2 regions of the Pantoea sp. App145 genome follow, and region 2 is predicted to be linked to the other one. Evidence: predicted binding sites of a transcription regulator. Region 2 holds the regulator's gene; the other holds the start of a gene.
What was found. The regulator ArgR, encoded in region 2, controls arginine synthesis, uptake and breakdown. The targets are predictions, from matches to a motif close to ANTGAATAAAAATACANT.
Positions count from the first base shown of each region.

Region 1: the regulator ArgR is predicted to act here: its motif matches at 1,693-1,710, upstream of argC (N-acetyl-gamma-glutamyl-phosphate reductase).

Region 1 is NZ_CP133290.1:2,985,038-2,988,459, forward strand. It holds gene ppc (phosphoenolpyruvate carboxylase) at 1-253, opposite strand, end outside; gene argE (acetylornithine deacetylase) at 498-1,646, opposite strand; gene argC (N-acetyl-gamma-glutamyl-phosphate reductase) at 1,815-2,819, shown strand; gene argB (acetylglutamate kinase) at 2,838-3,422, shown strand, end outside.
Region 2 is NZ_CP133290.1:3,279,039-3,282,460, forward strand. It holds gene RCF31_RS15085 (YdgH/BhsA/McbA-like domain containing protein) at 50-322, opposite strand; gene yhcN (peroxide/acid stress response protein YhcN) at 411-674, opposite strand; gene argR (transcriptional regulator ArgR) at 1,165-1,635, opposite strand; gene mdh (malate dehydrogenase) at 2,066-3,001, shown strand; gene mscM (miniconductance mechanosensitive channel MscM) at 3,035-3,422, opposite strand, start outside.

The DNA of each region.
Region 1 (3,422 bases), 290 kb from region 2:
CCACGTTAGTTAGATTCAGGAACTGACTAAATGCGCGAGCCACTGGCAAGAGCTCGTCATTGGAGAGGTTTTGCAGTGTGGACAGCAGTTCCTTACGATGAGTGTCATTTCCTGCACGAGATGACTTAGAGAGCTTGCGGATGGTCTCCACCCGATCGAGGATGTTCTCTCCCAGTGCATCCTTTATCGTATCCCCGAGCAGTTTGCCTAGCATACTGACATTACTTCGCATTGCGGAATATTGTTCGTTCATGTGACCCTGACACCCTTATCGTCTTTTTAATCTATATACCCAACGGGCATAACTTCGTCTTTTATCTAGCCACGTATCGCTCTGTTCGTCAATTGCCTTAAACTGACGAAATTTCGCTGCTAAATGATGGAAATTCAAAGAATTTAACGAGAGTGAAGCGAGATAAGTTATTCTTATTATCAAATCCCGAACATTGACGGGGCATTTTGCTGATTAAACAGTGAAATGCCCCGTCGATTGTTCATCAGTGACAAAAATGATGCACAACCTGCGTGATAAGCGCATGGGTCGGTTTAATAAATGCCGTATCAATAAATTCATCCGGCTGATGAGCCTGGTTGATGGAACCTGGGCCTAACACCAGGGTTGGGCACAATTGCTGAATAAACGGCGCTTCGGTGCAATAGTTCACCACTTCGGTTGGTGTGCCCAGCAATTTCTCCACCACTTTCACCAGCTCATGATCCACCGGACATTCATAACCCGGAATCGGCGGATGCAGCTCACCCACGGTCAGACGGCCTGGCCAGCGTTCGCTCACCGGGGCCAGCGCTTCATTCAGCAGACCATCCAGATCGCTCAGGGTCAGGCCCGGCAGCGGACGAATATCCATATGCAGTTCACAGCAGGCGCAAATGCGGTTGGCGGCATCGCCACCATGAATATGACCGAAGTTCATGGTTGGGTAGGGGATGGCAAAACCATCATGGTTATAACGCGTTTTCAGCGTATTACGCAGCTGCATCAGCTGGGTGATGGATTCATGCATCAATTCAATCGCGTTCACACCGCGTGATGGGTCACTGGAGTGGCCCGATTGCCCCTGAATACGAATCACATTCGAGAGATGACCTTTGTGCGCGCGCACCGGCTTCAGTGACGTCGGTTCGCCGATGATGGCGCAATCCGGACGCAGCTGGGTGGATTCAGCAAAATACTTCGCGCCTGCCATGGTGGTTTCTTCATCGGCGGTCGCAAGAATGTAGAGCGGTTTGCTCAGTTTGGTCACGTCAACGTCACGCAGTGCATCCAGAATAAAGGCAAAGAAGCCTTTCATGTCTGCGGTGCCTAAACCGTACAACTTGTTGTCGTGCTCAGTCAGGGTAAAAGGATCACGCGTCCAGCGGCCATCATCGAACGGAACGGTATCGGTGTGACCCGCCAGTAACAAGCCACCCGCGCCCGATCCCGTCTTCGCCAGCAGGTTAAATTTATGCCGCGTACCCGGTACCGGTTGCACCTCGGTACTGAAACCAAGATCGCGAAACCAGCCTGCCAGCAAATTGATTAAAGTTTCATTGCTCTGATCGAGTGCGGCGTCAGTGGCACTGATCGACGGTGTGGCAATCAGCTGGCGGTAGAGTTCGATAAAAGGTGGTAATTTTGTCTTCACTGTTGACGGTCCTTGGGTTAGGATGTATCAATATTCATGCATTAATAGTGAATAAAAATACATTAACGTCGTCTGCATGTGAACAGTAAATTTTCTGCAAACGGCATCGTGGGCAACGGGGCAAGGCCGCGACCCGGAACGTGTGACTGTAATAAGGTATACAGCCTGATGTTGAATACGCTGATCGTTGGTGCCAGTGGTTATGCTGGCGTAGAGCTTGCCACCTACCTGAATCGCCATCCGCATATGAACATAACCGCTTTAGCGGTTTCAGCGCAAAGCCCGGATGCCGGAAAATTACTGTCCGATCTGCATCCTCAGCTGAAAGGGATTATCGACCTGCCGTTGCAGCCGCTGAGTGATGCGGCTGAATGGGCGGATAAAGTCGATGTGGTTTTCCTCGCCACGGCGCATGAAGTCAGCCACGATCTGGCACCGGAATTCCTGAAAGCGGGTTGCGTGGTCTTCGATCTCTCCGGTGCGTTCCGCGTTAACGACGATGCTTTCTACACCCAATATTACGGTTTCACCCATCAGCACGGCGACTGGCTGGATAAAGCGGTTTACGGCCTGGCTGAATGGCAGCACGAAAAAATTAAAGAAGCACAGCTGGTGGCGGTGCCGGGCTGCTATCCGACCGCCTCACAGCTGGCGCTGAAACCATTGGTGGAAGCAGGCCTGCTCAATGAAGCGCAGTGGCCAGTGATCAATGCCACCAGTGGCGTGAGCGGTGCCGGACGCAAAGCCAGCGTCACCACCAGCTTCTGCGAAGTCAGCCTGCAACCGTATGGCATCTTCAATCATCGTCATCATCCGGAAATAGTTGCCCACCTCGGCACGCCGGTGATCTTTACGCCGCATCTGGGCAATTTTCCGCGCGGCATTCTCGCCACCATTACCTGCCGCCTGAAGCCTGGCGTGAGTGAACAGGATGTGGCGGAAGCCTTCCACAACGCCTACCATGACAAACCGCTGGTGCGTCTCTATAAGAAAGGTGTTCCGGCGTTGAAAGGCGTGGTCGGCCTGCCATTCTGCGATATCGGTTTTGCCGTGCAGGGTGAGCACCTGATTGTGGTTGCCGCTGAAGACAACCTGCTGAAAGGTGCCTCTTCCCAGGCGGTGCAGTGTCTGAATATCCGTTTCGGCTTCCCCGAAACGCTGTCTCTGATTTAACGGGCGAGTAAGTAAACCATGACCAATCCTCTGATTATTAAACTGGGTGGCGTCCTGCTGGACAGCGAAGAAGCGCTGGCCCGTCTGTTTGATGCACTGCTGGCGTACCGCACCGAATATCAGCGTCCGCTGATCATCGTGCATGGCGGCGGCTGCCTGGTGGATGAGCTGATGAAGAAGCTCGCACTACCGGTGAAAAAGAAGAACGGTTTGCGCGTGACGCCAGCCGATCAGATTGACATTATTACCGGTGCCCTGGCAGGCACGGCCAACAAAACTCTGCTGGCCTGGGCGAAGAAATATGGCATCAATGCAGTAGGTTTATGCCTGGGTGATGCTGGCCTGGTCAATGTTGCGCAGTTCGACGAAGAACTGGGCCATGTGGGTAACGCGACGCCAGGTAACCCGATGCTGGTCAATACGCTGCTGGGTGCAGGCTATATGCCGGTGATCAGCTCTATCGGTATCACCGACGCGGGTGAACTGATGAACGTCAACGCGGACCAGGCGGCGACCGCGCTGGCAGCAACCATTGGTGCGGATTTGGTACTGTTGTCTGACGTCAGCGGCATTCTGGATGGCAAAGGTCAGCGCATTGCGGAA
Region 2 (3,422 bases):
CGTCGATTTCTATCCTGGCGCCCGCAGGCGCCGGATAGTCAGTTAGCAATTATTTGTACAGTTCAGCAGTGACGTGGTAGGTGTCATTCTGATTGTTTTCAATAATGCGGTAGTGGCTGGCACCCTGAGCATCCGCTTTGGCTGACAGCTCCTGACGGATATTCATCTGGTCGCCATCACGACCACTTACGCTGATGGTTTGGTTCAGCGGTTGCAGATTCATGCTGTCTGCCTGTTCGTTAGTGATCAGGTTGGCAGCGCTGGCACCGAAAGAAAGAATGGAGGCCAGGCTCAGAACTGCGATAGATAATTTGGTTTTCATGATTCACTCTCCTGAATTTTGTCTGGCAACCTGAGCGCAACTGCGTCTCAAATGGGTTGCCGTTCATACTTGTCTTGTTTCAGCAAACTTATTTATAAAGTTCAGCGGTAGCGTGATAGGTGTTGTCATTACGCGCTTCAATCACGCGATAAGCTTTAGCACCTTGCTGGTCTGCTTTTTCACTCAGCTGCTGATGGATATCCATCGGCGAACCGGCAGTGCCGCTGACACTGATGGTGCCGGCCGGTTGCAGATTCATGGCCTGATCGGCATTGATAGAATCTGCGGCGAAAGCACCAAATGACAGGGCAGATAGAACGCTCAGGGTTGCGATAGTAGTTTTAACTTTCATGATTATTTCCTCGTCTTCTGTTTTTTCTCTTTTTATTCACTGTGATTTGCATCACGAAACAAGTATAGATCTAATCACCCATGAAATTAATATTCAGCTAATAATGTTTGGTTGTTATTCTTTATCCTTATGACAACTTTTAATAACTGAGTGTTATAAAAAACGCCTGGTTTCTGTCCAATGACTGTTAATTACATGTAAAAACAAAGGTCTATGTCATTTTATCTTTCTGTGCGAAATATCCCGGTTGATCCAGCTGGCTGATACGCAGTGAGTGGGCAATACAGCTGATGTTGGTATGTAAAGCAGTGTAAAATAGCGCGAAAGGTTAAGCAGGCTAAAAGGTCCTACCAATCATCCAGAGGGGTGAGAACTGACGGGAATATGCTTAATGCATTGTTTCCTGAGCATTTTGGCTAAAGTGCGACGGCTGGAGGGGGAGATGGCAGGATTGTTACCGGCAGGTAATCTGCCGGTAGCAGGCAGGGTTTTATAGCTCTTGTTCGAATAAAACCAGGATAGCGTCGTGCAGTTGCTTCACGGTAAAGCTACGCGCGGGGGTAATAAAGATGGTGTCATCACCGGCGATGGTGCCGAGGATGCCTTCCGCCTTGCCGAGAGAATCCAGCAGACGGGCAATCAGCTGTGCGGCGCCAGGACTGGTATGAATCACCACCAACGCATCGTTATAGTCGATATCCAGCACCAGGTTTTTCAGCGGGCTGGTGGTGGTGGGGACACCCAATTCGGCTGGCAGACAATACACCATCTCCATTTTCGCGTTGCGGGTACGCACTGCACCGAACTTAGTCAGCATACGAGAAACTTTTGACTGGTTGATATTCTCGAAGCCGTCTTCCTGCAGCGCCTGCACAATTTCACCCTGAGAGCTGAATTTCTCTTCTTTCAATAGGGCCTTGAACGCCTTGATCAGGTCGTCCTGTTTAGATGGGTTTCGCATAGGTTACCAATAAAAAGAGGGATGCATCGGGCAACAGGCCCGTAGCAGATAAATTATTATGCATTTAAATGAATTTTTATGCAATAAACCAGGTGAGAATTTCGCCGGGAAAACCTGCGGGGCGGCGATCATAACAGAGATTTCCCGCTGCGCCAAAATCGCGGGGTGGCACGCAAAAGCGAAGGTTGCAATGTTGTTATATTATTGAAGTGGTAACAACAAAATGACTGATCATTGCCGACCCCTGTCTTCTGGCTGCGACTTATGATCATTCAGGCGACTTCTGAAGTGTGGATGTCTCGGGAGCCGAATTGCGGCGTCAGTGTTTATAGCGCGACGGGCCTTGTCGCTATCGCCTGAGAAGTTGATTACACTCGTAACCTGATGGAAACCCGGCATATCTCTGCCCCACCTTAATAAGGAGTCCAGGATGAAAGTTGCCGTTCTCGGTGCCGCTGGTGGTATTGGCCAGGCGCTTGCACTGCTGCTCAAGACCCAATTACCCGCAGGTTCAGCTCTCTCGCTCTATGACATCGCCCCGGTAACACCGGGTGTGGCTGTGGATCTCAGCCATATTCCCACCGCAGTGAAAGTTGAGGGTTTCAGTGGTGAAGATGCCACGCCCGCACTGAAGGGAGCCGATGTGGTGCTGATCTCCGCCGGAGTGGCACGTAAACCCGGCATGGATCGCGCCGACCTCTTTAACGTTAACGCAGGCATTGTCCGCAACCTGATTGAACAGGTGGCGAGCACTGCACCAAAAGCCCTGATTGGCGTTATCACCAACCCGGTTAACACCACGGTCGCGATTGCGGCGGAAGTGCTGAAGAAAGCCGGGGTATATGATAAGAACCGCCTGTTTGGCGTCACCACCCTGGATATTATTCGTGGCAATACTTTTGTCGCGGCGTTAAAGGGCAAACAGCCGGGCGAGATTGACGTGCCGGTGGTGGGTGGCCATTCGGGCGTCACTATTCTGCCGCTGCTATCGCAGGTAAAAGGCGTCAGCTTCAGCGAGCAGGAAGTCGCGGATTTGACCAAACGGATTCAAAACGCCGGCACTGAAGTGGTGGAAGCCAAGGCAGGTGGCGGTTCTGCGACGCTATCGATGGGGCAAGCGGCCGCGCGCTTTGGTCTGTCGCTGGTACGAGCCATGCAGGGCGAAGCCAATGTTGTGGAATGTGCTTATGTGGAAGGGGATGGTGAATACGCCCGATTCTTCTCACAGCCGCTGCTGCTGGGCAAAAACGGCATCGTTGAACGGCGACCGCTCGGGCCGCTCAGCGCTTTTGAGCAGCAGGCATTGATCGGCATGCTGGATACGCTGAAAAAAGATATCGCCCAGGGCGAGGAGTTTGTGAAATAACCTGCAGCGGCGCGATTTGTCGCGCCGCTACTTTTATAACCCACCTGATTTAAAATTCCGCGCCGCAGGTGCGCCATTGCTGGCCGGCGTCTTCTTGCCCAGCGTTTCCATACGCACCTGGAAAGGCGGGAAAGGCATTTCAATGCCGTGCGCGGCGAAACCATGCAGAATCAACTGATGCAGCTCATGACGCAGCGGCATGCGATGCCCCATTTCGGCGGCATAGACGCGCAGCTCAAACAGTTGAATCCCCTGTTGCAGATCGACGAGAAAAACATCGGGTGCAGGCATATCCAGCACATACGTACAGCGCTCTGCCGCCTGTTTAAGCAGGTTTGTTACCTCTGCGCTGTTCACCCCGGCGGGTGCAGGAATGGTCAGCACGACGCGTGTGACAGAGTCGGACAGCGACCAGTTAACG